2 regions of the Simiduia sp. 21SJ11W-1 genome follow, and region 1 is predicted to be linked to the other one. Evidence: predicted binding sites of a transcription regulator. Region 1 holds the regulator's gene; the other holds the start of a gene.

Region 1 (6,979 bases):
AATCCTCACAGACCTGCCGCTTGCGCTCGAGCAAATCGCCTTCATGGGTGACGACCATCCGGATCTCACCTGCATGGTAAAAGTGGGCCTGGCCATGACCACCGCCAACGCTCACCCGGATGTGGTAGCCCGCGCCCACTGGCAAAGTGCGCGCAACGGCGGCGAAGGGGCCGTGCGTGAAGCCTGCGATTTCATCATGCAGGCACAAGGCACGCACGCAGCGCTACTGGCTAAATACACAGGCTGAAGCCGGCCACGGCCCGCTCTCACTCAATCCTGGCGCACAAAGGAAAACAGCGTTGGCAAAACTTAAAAAATTACTGCCCGTTATTGTTGCCCTGATCGTGTTCATCTACCTGTTTATGGTGGAGACACCCTCTACACGCCTGTTCGAGCAGCCCCCAAAAGATGCAGAGCAACAGGCACCGGCATTTTTCATGACCGACTTCGTGAGCGTTCATTACGATGAAGCCGGCAAGGTAAGCCGGCGCGTGACCGGCGTGCGCGCCGATCACTACCAACCCGCCGGCAAGGCCAGCAACAAAGATTTCACCCTGGTAGAGCAGCTGCGCGCTGAAATCTATAATCCCGATCAGGCGCCCTGGATTATTGTGGCCGATCGAGCGCGCGCAACCAACAAGGATGACCGGCTTGAACTCACCGGCAACGTACACCTGTTTCAACAGGATCCGGTTGAGGGCACCACGGAACTCTTTACAGAAAAGTTGATCTACTTTACCAAGCGCCAGGTGGCTGAAACGGATCAGCCGGTGAAAATACTTTCGCCCCAAGGCATTACCCACGGCAATGCGCTGAACGCCAATATCAAAACCCAGACTTTTAAACTTACTCGCGGAGTCACAGGCACTTATGAAACACAATAACCCGCGCCGCAGCCACGCCTGGCTCGCCCTTGCCGCCTTGGCCGTGATGGTTACACCATTGGCACAAGCGCTGCCCACCGATCGCGATCAGCCCATTAACATCAAGTCGGACGATTTCGATCTAGATAAAAAAAAGGGCGTTCTAACTTATGTGGGTAACGTCGTCATTGAACAGGGCAGCATCTACATCGAGGCTGAAAAAGCCGTGTTTTACAGCAAGAACAACGAGGTTTACCGCGTGGTAGCCACCGGTGCACCGGCCCACTTTCAACAGCAACCCGAGATCGATAAGCCACTGGTAAAAGCCCGCGGCGAATTACTGGTGTACGAAGTGGGTAATGAAAAGCTCACCATCACAGGCAAAGCCCGCGTAGAGCAAGACGGCTCACTGATCACCGGTGATCAAATCAACTACAACATTCACCTGGCCACCGTTGAGGCCGGCCGCCGTACCGATAGCAAGGAGCGGGTCAACGTTATTCTGCAGCCTCAAAAGCGCACGCCCGCGGAGCAAAAAGACCAATGAGCCAGTTGCAAGCACTGAACCTGGCCAAGAGCTACAAGGGCCGCCGGGTAGTAATCGACGTATCGATGGAGGTAAACAGCGGCCAGATAGTGGGCCTCTTGGGCCCCAATGGCGCCGGCAAAACCACTTGCTTTTACATGATTGCGGGCCTGGTAGAAAGCGATGCCGGGCGCGTGAGCATCGACGATCAGGACTTAACCCCCCTGCCCATTCACGGGCGCGCACGGGCGGGCATCGGCTATCTTCCGCAAGAGGCCTCGGTATTTCGCAAACTCACCGTGGCCAACAATATTCTTGCCATTCTGGAAACCCGCAAAGAGCTCAACCGCAAACAGCGCTTAGCGCGCATGGAAGATTTGCTGGAAGAGTTTCACATTACCCACATCCGCGACAGCCTGGGCATGGCGCTGTCGGGCGGCGAACGCCGTCGGGTGGAAATTGCCCGGGCCCTGGCCACCGAGCCACGGTTTATTTTGCTGGATGAACCCTTCGCCGGAGTCGACCCCATTTCCGTGGGCGATATCAAAGGCATCATCAAGCACCTTAAAGATCGCGGCATCGGCGTACTGATTACCGACCACAATGTACGCGAAACCCTCAGCATCTGCGAAAAGGCCTACATCGTTAGCGAAGGCCACATTATTGCCGAGGGCGATGCCAGCACGGTGCTCGCCAACCAGCGGGTACGCGAGGTGTACCTAGGCGACCAGTTCACCCTCTAGGCCTGCACATCACCGCACTGGCGCGCAGAACAACAACGCTTTACGCGCCAACCTTAAATCACCCATAAAGGCATGGTGCTTGCTTGTCAATATTGCCTCGCTATTGCCGGATGACTACACTTAGGTTGCGCCCGCTGGAGTTAAGGCCACGTTTTGGGCAGCAACCAAGAGGATGTAAGTCATTACCCCATGAAGCCATCTCTACAGCTAAAACTCGGTCAGCAGCTGACCATGACGCCGCAGTTGCAACAGGCCATCCGGCTGCTGCAATTGTCGACACTGGACTTACAGGCCGAAATCCAGGAGGCGCTGGAATCCAACCCTATGCTCGAGATGGCAGACGGCGATGACACAGGCGCCGATAACGCCGCAGACCACCCAGACAACAGCCAATCTGCCCAGCCAGACGGCAAAGACGCAAACGACAACGCCCCGGATACCCCCGCAACCGACACCACCAGCGACACCTCGATGGATGCCGACTGGAATAACGACATTCCAGACGACCTGCCGGTAGATACCAACTGGGACGACATCTACACCTCGGGCCCCGCCAGCGCAGGCCCGGCATCGGACGACGATCGCGACTACGAGCGCGACGACAGCGGCGGCGAAACCCTGCAAGAACATTTGCTGTGGCAGCTCAACCTCACGCCCATGTCTGATCGTGATCGGGTGATTGCCATGGCCATCATCGATGCCATAGAGCCCAGCGGGCTGTTGGCCTCACCTCTGGAAGAAATAACCGAGGGCCTGGGCCAAGACGCCGATCTGCAAGATGACCCCCTCGAACACGATGAAGTACTGGCGGTGCTGCACCGGCTGCAACAATTCGACCCGCCAGGCGTTGGCGGTCAGGATTTATCGGAATGCCTGCTGATTCAGTTGCGCACACTACCGGCCACTACACCTTTTCTGGATGCTGCTAAACTGATTGTTAAGGATCACTTGGCCCTGCTAGGCAGCCGCGATTACAAGCAACTCATGCGCCGCTGTAAGCTCAAGGAATCAGAGCTTGCCGAAACCATCGGGCTGATCCAAACCCTTAACCCGCGCCCGGGCGAGAGTATCAGCCGGGCTGAAACCGAGTATGTCGTCCCGGATGTCTTTGTCAGCAAAAAACAGGATCGGTGGCTAGTGGAGCTCAATCCAGATATCGCGCCCAAGATCCGTATCAACTCAGGCTACGCGTCGCTGGTAAAGCGCGCCGACACCAGCAAAGATAACAACTTCCTGCGCGATAACCTGCAAGAGGCCCGCTGGTTTTTAAAGAGCCTGCAAAGCCGCAACGAAACATTACTCAAGGTGGCCAGCTGCATTGTTGAAAAACAGGTGGGCTTTTTCGAACACGGCCCGGAAGCCATGAAACCCATGGTGCTGCACGACATCGCCGAAGAAGTTGGCATGCATGAATCCACCATATCCCGGGTGACTACGCAAAAGTACATGCACACCCCCCAGGGCATTTACGAACTCAAGTATTTCTTCTCAAGCCACGTGAGCACAGACTCAGGCGGCGAGTGTTCCTCAACGGCAATTCGCGCCATCATCAAGAAGCTGGTGGCCGCAGAGAACCCCAAAAAGCCCTTGAGCGACAGCAAAATTACCAAGCTCTTAGAAGAGCAAGGCATTCAGGTGGCCAGGCGTACCATCGCCAAGTACCGGGAGTCTCTCGGTATCGCGGCCTCGAATGAGCGAAAGCGACTGATTTAGCAAGCGAGTATTGGTGCCCCGCAACGGTATTGCACCAATGCGGGGCGGGTGCAACGCAAACGCAGCGACAAAAGGAGCAGCAAATGCAAATCAACATCAGCGGACACCATCTCGACCTGACCGACGCCATCAAAAGCTATGTCAACACCAAGCTTGAAAAACTCGAACGCCACCACGACCGAATAACCAGCATCAATGCCATTTTGAGTGTTGATAAACAGCGACAAAAGGCAGAAGCTACCGTCCACGTCAGTGGCGCCGAGTTTTTCGCTGACTCTCAGTCCGAAGACCTGTATGCTGCCATCGATCTACTCACCGATAAGCTGGATCGCCAACTTATCAAGCACAAAGAAAAGCTTCGAAGCCACCGTTGAATTTATGCAGTTTGAAAATCTCTTGGCCCCACGCCGTGTGCAACACGGCGTGGATGGCGTCAGCAAAAAGCGCGCGCTGGAAATTCTGGCCGACCTGATCTCTAACGATATCCCCTCCCTCGCCGCCGACGACCTCTTTCGCAGCCTGGTTGCCCGCGAACGCCTGGGCAGCACCGGCCTCGGCCACGGTATCGCCATACCCCACTGCCGGGTTGCCAACTGCGAGGCCACCACCGGTGCGCTGATTACACTGTCTCACTCCATCGACTTCGACGCCATTGACGGCGAACCCGTCGACGTTATTTTCGCACTTCTGGTGCCGGAAGATGCCGATGGCGATCACCTGCAAACACTGGCCAGGCTTGCCGAGCTGTTTCAGCGCGAGGAATTTCGTGAAGAGTTGCGCAGTGCTGGCTCAGACCAGCTGCTCTATAGTAGGGTAGTGCAACACCTCACTGCAGCCTAAGGAATCTGCCACCATGCCCACCGAGCCAAGCACACCGCGATTAATTGTTGTCAGTGGCCGCTCGGGCGCCGGCAAAAGTACAGCGCTACACGTGCTGGAAGACTTAGGCTTCAACTGCATTGACAACCTGCCGCTGCGCCTGCTGCCGGAACTCGTCAAGCAACTGGAGGCAGACCCCACCGACCAGCAATCGTTTGCCATTAGCGTGGATGCCCGAAACGCCTGGCGCGAGCTGACCAAGTTCCCGCAGATTATTGCCCACGCACGCGACAGCGGCATTCACATTGAAGTGATGTTTCTCGATGCGCGCTCGCCCGCGCTGATTCAGCGCTTTAGCGAAAACCGCCGCAAGCACCCCCTCAGTCGCGACGGCGTGGCACTGCGCGATGCCCTTATAAAAGAACGCGAACTGCTACAGCCAGTGGTGGATTTGGCGGATCTTGTGATCGACAGCACCAACTTAACCCTGCACCAGTTGCGCGATCTGGTAAAAGTGCGGGTGCGTCAATCCGATGAAACCACCATGGCACTGCAATTAATGTCTTTTGGCTTCAAGCGCGGCGTGCCCGTGGATGCAGACTTCGTGTTTGACGTGCGCTGCCTGCCCAACCCCTACTGGAAACCCGAGCTGCGCGCGCAAACAGGCCAGGACCAAGGCGTGGCCGACTTCCTGGAGGCACAGGAAGACACAAGCCTCATGCTAGACGACATCTACCAGCACATTCACAAGTGGCTGCCAAGATTCGAGGCCAGCAACCGCAGCTACATGACAGTGTCCATCGGCTGCACCGGCGGCCAGCACCGCTCGGTATACATCGCCGAGCAATTGCACAAAAAACTGATGGCCGACTACCCCAAAGCGCAATTACGTCACCGAGAGTTGGTGGCCAATCACGGGCACTGAGCATGGAACGGCAAATTGAAATCATCAACAAGCTTGGGCTGCACGCCCGGGCGGCGGCAAAAATGGCCACGCTGGCAGCGCGCTTTGGCTGCAAAATACAGGCAGGTGTGGGCGACAAGCGCGTTGATGCCAAAAGCGTGATGTCGCTCATGCTGCTTGCCGCCAGTAAAGGCACCCAGCTCACCCTGGTCACCGAAGGGGAAGACGCAGACGAGGCCATGGCCGCCCTGTGCGAGCTCATAAACGACCGCTTCGGCGAAGGCGAATAGCCCCTGTCACTGGCGCCGCAAGTTAGATACCATGCGCGCCCAACCCCACTTGTACCAAAGGCTGCACGCAGGCCCTAGCACTTCGGAAGGCACCATGACGCAAGACAATCAATTCGAAGACGAATTTGAACAAGAGCAGCCCAAAAGCCGCACACAAATCAAGAAGGAAATGCTGGCGCTGCAGGCGCTGGGTGCCAAGCTGTGCGAGCTCAACAAGGAGCGCCTGGCAAAAATTCCGCTTCCGGATTTATTGCGCAACGCCATTGTGGAGATGGGCCGCATCAAAACCCACAACGCCAAACGCCGGCACATGCAGTTTATTGGCAGGCTGATGCGCGAGGCAGACCACGAGGCCATCGAAGAAGCCTATAACGCGCTCACCCAGGTATCTGAGCAGCATGTGCAACAACAACACCTGGCCGAGCGCTGGCGCGACCGGATGCTGGCCGAAGGCGACGACGCCATCAACGCCTTCTTACTGGATTTCCCCGCCGCCGACCGCCAGCAGCTGCGCCAATTGGCCCGGGCCGCCAAACAGGAAGCCGCCAAAAGCAAACCGCCGGCAAGCGCTCGTAAACTGTTTCGCTGCTTGCGAGACAGTATCGTAGGCGCCTGATGCTTTTTGAAAGCACGCTCTATTTTGCAGGCCTCATAGGTTGCGCTGTGTTCGCCATTTCCGGCGGGTTGGCTGCGGCAGAAAAACGCCAAGACATCATGAGCTTTATTCTGCTGGGTGTGGTAACCGGCCTTGGTGGCGGCACCGTGAGAGATTTAGTGCTGAACAAGCCCGCCATTTTCTGGCTGGCCGAGCCTTTGTATTTGTACGTGTGTGTGGCCGCTGCCGCACTGACTTATTTCCTTGCCCCGATTTTAGCCTCCAAGCACCGCGCATTAATCTGGATGGACGCAGCCGGCATGGCGCTGTTTAGCGTTACGGCCGCCCACTCAACCCTTCAATGGCACGATGCATGGCTTGTGGCTATGGCGATGGCCATGATTACCGCCTCGTTTGGTGGCGTTATGCGCGATGTATTGCTGGATCAAATGCCGGTGATACTTGAACCTGAAATTTATGTGTCGGCAAGCCTTTTGGGTGCGCTCACCTATCTCATTGCCAATGC
Region 2 (6,979 bases), 190 kb from region 1:
CTAACTTCGGCCGCTCCGAAGAAGAAATTGCCGCCAGTGTTTTTGAAACCAATAAAATTTTTAACGCCGTAGAAGATTTACCCATGCCCACCGTGACTGCCATCAACGGCGTGGCCTTAGGCGGCGGATTGGAAATGGCACTGGCCACCGACTACCGCGTAATGAGCGACGTTGCCAAAATCGGTTTGCCGGAAGTGAAGCTCGGCATCATGCCAGGCTTTGGCGGTACGGTACGTTTGCCGCGCGTGGCCGGTGCCGACAACGCTATTGAGTGGATTGCCTCTGGTAAAGAGCAGCGTGCCGATAAAGCCCTGGCCGATGGCGTAGTGGATGCCGTGGTTAGCCCAGACAAGCTGCGTGAGGCGGGCCTTGATTTGTTGGGCCGCTGCATCAGTGGTGAGCTGGATTACAAAGCCAAGCGCCAGGAAAAGCTTGAGAAGCTAAAAATTAACGATATCGAATCGTTAATGGTATTTGAAACAGCCAAGGGTTTTGTGGCAGGCCAGGCGGGTAAACACTACCCGGCGCCTGTGACAGCGGTTAAATCCATGCAGAAAAACAGCACGCTCGGGCGCGATGAGGCATTGAAGGTTGAAGCTGCGGGTATCGCAAAACTTGCCAAAACGCCGGTAGCTGCCAACCTGGTGAACCTGTTTTTGGGCGATCAAATGCTCATGAAAAAAGGTAAAACCCAAGCTAAAGCTGCAAAAAAAGTTGAGAAGGGCGCCGTGCTGGGTGCCGGTATTATGGGTGGCGGTATCGCCTATCAGTCGGCCTACAAAGGCACGCCCATTTTAATGAAAGATATCGCGCAGGCAGGTCTTGATCTCGGCATGGGTGAGGCAGCCAAGCTGTTGTCCAAGCTTGTGGATCGCAACCGTATGAGCGCTGGTGAAATGGCCAAAACCCTCACCAATATCACGCCTACCTTGTCTTACGATGGTATAGACAGTGCCGATGTCATTGTTGAAGCGGTAGTGGAAAACCCCAAGGTGAAGCACGCGGTATTGAGCGAAGTGGAAGGCAAGATGCGCGCAGACGCCATTCTTACCTCTAATACTTCTACCATTTCAATCGACTACCTGGCAGAACCCCTGAAGCGCCCGGAAAATTTCTGTGGCATGCACTTCTTTAACCCGGTGCACAAAATGCCTTTGGTTGAAGTTATTCGCGGTGCCAAAACCTCCGATACGGCGGTTGCCGCAACTGTGGGCTACGCCCTGGCCATGGGCAAAAAGCCGGTGGTGGTGCGCGATTGCCCGGGCTTTTTGGTAAACCGTATCTTGTCGCCCTACATGGGTTGCTTCATGCAGATGGTGCACGAAGGTGCAGACTTTGCCGCTATCGACAAAGTGATGGAAAAATTCGGTTGGCCTATGGGCCCTGCCTACTTGTGTGATGTTGTGGGTATTGATACCGGGGTGCACGCCGGTGGCGTAATGGCCGAGGGCTTCCCTGACCGCATGGCCTACGATTACAAAACTGCCAGCGAACTGCTCTACGAGGCCAAGCGTCTCGGCCAGAAAAACGGCAAGGGTTACTACGCCTACGAAACCGATCGCAAGGGGCGCTTGCAAAAAGTGGCAGACGATTCCGTTTGGGAATTGTTGAAAGGTCACGTGGGTGAACGCAAAGAATTTTCAGAAGAGGAAATTACCGAGCGTCTAATGGTGGCCTTGTGCCTGGAATCGGTACGCTGCCTGGAAGACAACATAGTAGACAGCGCAACCGAGCTCGACATGGCGCTGATTTATGGCATCGGTTTCCCACCCTTCCACGGTGGTGCTATTCGCTATATGGAAAGCCTGGGCCTGGCCAATTTTGTGGCCATCGCCGATAAATACGCCCACCTTGGCGGCTTGTACAAGGTAACCGATCAACTGCGCGCCAAGGCGGAAGCCGGCCAATCATATTTCGCCTAAGGAGTACTGAACATGAAACTTAATCCAAGAGATGCGGTTATTGTCGATTGCGGCCGAACGGCCATGGGGCGCTCCAAGGGTGGTGTATTTCGCAATACCCGCGCCGAAGATTTGTCAGCCGATTTGGTCAATAGCCTGTTTGCGCGCAACCCGAAGCTCGATGCCGCAGAAGTTGAAGATGTGATTTGGGGCTGTGTAAACCAAACCAAAGAACAGGGCTGGAACATTGCCCGCATGATGAGCCTGATGACTGTTGTGCCCCATTCAGCGGGCGGCCAAACAGTATCGCGTTTGTGTGGTTCATCCATGAGTGCGCTGCACACAGCGGCGCAAGCGATCATGACCAATAACGGCGACATGTTTGTTGTAGGTGGCGTTGAGCACATGGGCCACCTGCCCATGGATCACGGGGTAGACCCAAACCCACGCTTGTCTAAACACGCTGCCAAGGCTGCGGGCATGATGGGCCTGACGGCGGAATTTCTGGCGCTGATGCATGGCATTTCACGCGAGCAGCAAGATGCCTTCGGCGAGCGCTCACACCGCCTGGCACACAAGGCAACAGTAGATGGCAAGTTCGCCCGTGAAATTCTGGCGCGCGAAGGCCACGATGCCAACGGTTTTAAAATTATGGTGAGCCAGGATGAAACCATCCGCCCTGAAACCACCGTTGAAGGTTTATCGCAATTAAAGCCCGCCTTTAACCCCAAGGGCGGTACTGTGACTGCCGGTACGTCTTCACAAATTTCAGACGGCGCCAGTGCCATGATTGTGATGAGCGCCGAGCGTGCTCAAGCGCTTGGCGTTACGCCAATTGCCAAGATTCGCGCCATGGCCGTGGCCGGTGTAGACCCATCTATCATGGGTTATGGCCCGGTACCTTCAACGCAAAAGGCGTTGCAGCGTGCAGGCCTTACCATGAACGACGTTAACTACCTAGAGCTCAATGAAGCCTTCGCCGCGCAGGCATTGCCGGTGCTGAAAGATTTGGGCCTGCTCGACAAAATGGATGAAATGGTAAACCTATACGGCGGCGCCATCGCCTTGGGCCACCCCTTCGGATGTTCGGGCACCCGTATTACCACCACCATGTTGAACGTGATGCAAGATCGCGATTTCAGCATTGGCGTATCCACCATGTGTGTGGGGCTGGGCCAGGGTATTTCTACGGTTATCGAGCGTATTTAGTACACCCGAATATCGCGTTCTAAAAGCAATAGCTAAAAATAAACAAGGCGCCGAAAGGCGCCTTGTGTGTTTCTACGGCACCGGCTGGTGCCAAAAGCCCGCGTCGCTATTTGCGGCGGCGTGCTTGAGCGAGCCCTAACAGGCCAAGGCCCAAGAGCAGCAGTGAACCTGGCTCTGGCACCTTGGTAAAGCTGATGGCTTCAATGTAGCCGCCCGGTGCATCGTTCCAGCCGGTAGCTGCGATGGCGTAGTAGGTGTAACCCATGCTGTTCATTGGCAGGCCGGTGTTGAGGTACTCATTGGCCGTAGGAACCTTTTGTACCAAACCGTTATTGCCCAGTAGTGAGAAATAATTGTCACCATCGGTACTGGCAAACACGTTAAACATCGACTTATTGCCAGATGTGGCGTTCATGCCGGTATTTTCAGTGTGGTTGCCGTTAAACCATACGGTATCCAGAATCACAGACAGGTCGAAATCAAAAAAGATGATCTCATCGCCAACCGCCGCGGTAATCAGGTTGGGTTGCAGGTTGTCGTTATCGGAATTAACGCCACCTGAGGCACCCGTGTAGGCACCCAGGCCACCATGCGATGGGGTAATGTCTTGATAGACAGTGCCACCAGTGGTGATATCGCCTGAGATCGAGAAACTGGCGCCAGCCAGGTTCATGCTGTGAGATACGCCGGCCGCCGTTGAAAACAGGCCATAATCCAGGCTTGTGCCTTTTACATCAGTGCCGTTTGCCGTGCCGCCTGTGCCGAGTACCACGTCGCCAAGTTTGGCTGTGCCACCGTTGTTGCCATCAAAAATAATGGTGGTTGCCTGAGCTGTGCTCGCGGCAAAACCCAGAGCCAGCGCACAGGCCGTGCGTTTAAAAATAGAGGTGTGTTTCATAAGTGCTTCCTTGTCGTTGGTTATTAAGGCCTGGTAATCGGTCCTGCGTTGATTGCCTTTTGTGGCCGCAATCAGTAAAGCAACATATGTACCATTATTAATAGTCTATATATTTCAATAACTTAGGCTTATTCTCTGCGTGAAGTGGTACGGATGTGTAAGTTTGTTCGACAGTTAACTACACCGTGCGCAGGCCTTTGCAAGCGTGTTAACCTTTGCCTCCCAACACGCGTTTGAAACACTATGGCTGAGCGATCCAAAAAAGCAGGCACCCGCCAACACCTGATGCAAACCGCTATTAACCTCTACGCCAGGCATGGGTTAGACGGGGTTTCCCTTCGGCAAATCGGTGCTGCCGCCGGCGCTAAAAACTCGGCTGCCATGCACTATCACTTTACCGATAAGCTCGGGCTGCTGGATGCCTCTGTGGCCTACATTCGCGATCAGCTGGCCCAGGTGGAAGTGGCGCTTGCTCAGCCCCAGCCGAGCAACCTTGAGTTGCTGGTTGAGGCGGAGGTGATGGTTTGGGCTCATATGACCGTGGTGCCTGATTGGGGGCAGTCGGCGGTGAAACTGGTGTCGCGGTTGTTGCTGGAATTTGATACCGATATTCGCCAAATATTGAATCACCACCTGGGGAGCCGGGCAGTTCGCTTCCGCGGCCATCTACAGGAACTTTTCCCGTCGGCGAGTGCCAAGCAGGTGGCCGTGCGCAGCCTGTTGGCGCTAGACAGTATTGTTCATGGTACTGCTGAGGTAGATGTGATCACTGCCGCGCCCTTTCCAGACATTGGCCCTTTAAGCCTGGAAGATACCCGCCCAGAGCTCATTCGCTATGTTGTGCAAGGCCTGCGTTTCTAGCGGCTTTCGCGCTTTTCATCTTTTTCGCCCAGCTCACACTGCACCCCCTGGCGCCTGGGTAGCGGCTGATTCTGTCTATTTCCTATAAAGCGTTGTTCAACGTGGTTGATTGGCGTGGCTTTTGTCGCACTTAGTAAAAAATAAAGCAGTTGCTTTACTTTTGGGGTGGGTTTGTATTACCTTGCTGCTAATGGCGGCGTGAGATCGGTAAGTCGCCTAGGAGGAGAGCGCTGTGAATGTCCAGTTTTTTTGCCCCCTGTGGGGGTTAACAGATACCCCGATAACCGATGCACTGGCCAAAATTAAATCGGCCGGGTTCGTGGGGGTTGAAACCGCCATACCCGACGCACGCAACAGCGGTGAGGTGGTGAGGCATCTGGTGCGGGAGTTTGATCTGCGCTTGATTGCTCAGGCGGTAATGGCTCCGGCCCGTACCTTTGAGGCCTATCGCAAAGAATACCTTGAGGAGTTAACCGCACTGGTTGCACTCAGGCCCGCCCTGATTAACTGCCACACCGGGCGCGACTTTTTTAGCTTTGAGCAAAATGTGCAGTTGCTTAACGAGGCGCAAGCCTTGGCCGACAGCAGCGGCGTCGAAATTGTTCATGAAACCCATCGCGGGCGCTTTAGTTTCAACCCTTGGGAGATACATCGTTACCTGGAGGCCGTGCCCGGCCTTAAGCTCAATGCCGATTTCTCACATTGGTGTGTGGTTACCGAATCGCTCATGGAAGACCAGCAGTCTTTGTTCGAGGCAGTAATTCCCCGTTGTCGCCACATTCACGCGCGCGTGGGTTACGCCCAAGGCCCGCAGGTAAATGATCCCCGCGCCCCGCAATGGCAGGCTGAGTTGGATGCGCACTTACATTGGTGGGACAGCATAATAGCCAGCCAGCGTGATGCCGGAGCAACGCAGCTGACCATTACCCCCGAATTTGGCCCGGCGCCTTATATGCCTACCGATGTTGAAAAAAGTCGGCCACTGGCTGATCAGTGGGAGTTGAACCAGTTTATTCATCAATTGCTAGCCGAGCGTTACGCGCAATAGCGCAAATACGTTGTGGCTTAACATCCAATAAAAACAGTCGAGGAAATTGCGATGAACTCACCAGAGGCCGTGATACGTTGGTATAAATCACCAATAGATAAAGACGCCTACCGGAAACTTCTGGAGAAGAAAGATGCCCCCGGGCTGGTATATTTTCTGGGCGGAATGAGCATGCTCGTGGCCCTTGGCGTCTGGGCGTATTTAGCGCTGGGCAGCCTGTGGAGTTATGTGGCGTTTTTTCTCTACGGTAATATTCTTGTGGTATTTGCCAGTTCTGCTTTGCATGAAACCCATCACCGCACGGCGTTTAAAAGCCGCTGGTTAAATGAAGTGGTACATTGGATCTCGGGTTTCATGATAACCAAAGAGGCCGAGTATGATCGCTGGCGCCATCTACAGCACCACTCTTTCACACTTTATGAAAATAAAGATCCGGAAATCTATGCAGGCCGCCCGCCAGTGCATCCACTGTTAATTGCATTTTTGGGTGTGCTGGTTTACCCCCGTGAAATCATTATTCCGTTTATCCATGCAATCGGCATTCAGCCAGGTTATCTCAAGGGTAAGGTTGCTGAAAACACTTGGAGGAAAATTGTTTGGTCGTCACGCCTGTATGTTGTAGTGGCGCTGGGCATTGTGGCTTGGGCGGTATTGATTGAAAGCTGGCTGCCTATTGTGTACACCTTCTTCGCAGCCTACTACGGCGGTGTGTTGATGATTTTTGTCCAGTCTACGCAGCATGCTGGTCTTGCGATTAATGAACCCGATCATCGGCTGACCACCCGCACTACCTACATGAATCCGTTTATGCGGTTTATTTACTGGGATATGAACTATCACATCGAGCATCACATGTTTGCAGGTGTACCTTTCCACTCGTTGGCCAGGCTACACGAGTTGGTGAAGAGCGATATGCCAGAGCCTGCACCAAGCTTTAGCGCTGCCGTGCGTGAGGCGATGCCTGCCTGGATTAAGGTGCTCAAATCGCCCGACGATTTCATTCGCCCCGAGCTGCCAGCTAGGCAGGCGTGATATAAGCGTTTGAAGTTGCAGGTGTCTGAT

What was found. Region 1 encodes sigma-54, which starts transcription at its own class of promoters, with help from an activator protein. Its sites were predicted from a motif close to TGGCACANNNNTTGCNNT; they were not measured.
Region 2: the regulator sigma-54 is predicted to act here: its motif matches at 4,085-4,102, upstream of L1F30_RS05465 (PEP-CTERM sorting domain-containing protein).

The regions. Positions count from the first base shown of each region.
Region 1 covers NZ_CP090959.1:1,028,696-1,035,674, reverse strand. Annotated here, with positions in the region: gene L1F30_RS04570 (HAD family hydrolase) at 1-247, shown strand, start outside; gene lptC (LPS export ABC transporter periplasmic protein LptC) at 300-884, shown strand; gene lptA (lipopolysaccharide transport periplasmic protein LptA) at 871-1,410, shown strand; gene lptB (LPS export ABC transporter ATP-binding protein) at 1,407-2,132, shown strand; gene L1F30_RS04550 (RNA polymerase factor sigma-54) at 2,322-3,845, shown strand; gene hpf (ribosome hibernation-promoting factor, HPF/YfiA family) at 3,929-4,219, shown strand; gene L1F30_RS04540 (PTS sugar transporter subunit IIA) at 4,224-4,685, shown strand; gene rapZ (RNase adapter RapZ) at 4,699-5,589, shown strand; gene L1F30_RS04530 (HPr family phosphocarrier protein) at 5,592-5,858, shown strand; gene yjgA (ribosome biogenesis factor YjgA) at 5,953-6,474, shown strand; gene L1F30_RS04520 (trimeric intracellular cation channel family protein) at 6,474-6,979, shown strand, end outside.
Region 2 covers NZ_CP090959.1:1,219,663-1,226,641, forward strand. Annotated here, with positions in the region: gene fadB (fatty acid oxidation complex subunit alpha FadB) at 1-1,922, shown strand, start outside; gene fadA (acetyl-CoA C-acyltransferase FadA) at 1,935-3,110, shown strand; gene L1F30_RS05465 (PEP-CTERM sorting domain-containing protein) at 3,217-4,008, opposite strand; gene L1F30_RS05470 (TetR/AcrR family transcriptional regulator) at 4,252-4,869, shown strand; gene L1F30_RS05475 (sugar phosphate isomerase/epimerase) at 5,102-5,917, shown strand; gene L1F30_RS05480 (fatty acid desaturase) at 5,969-6,949, shown strand.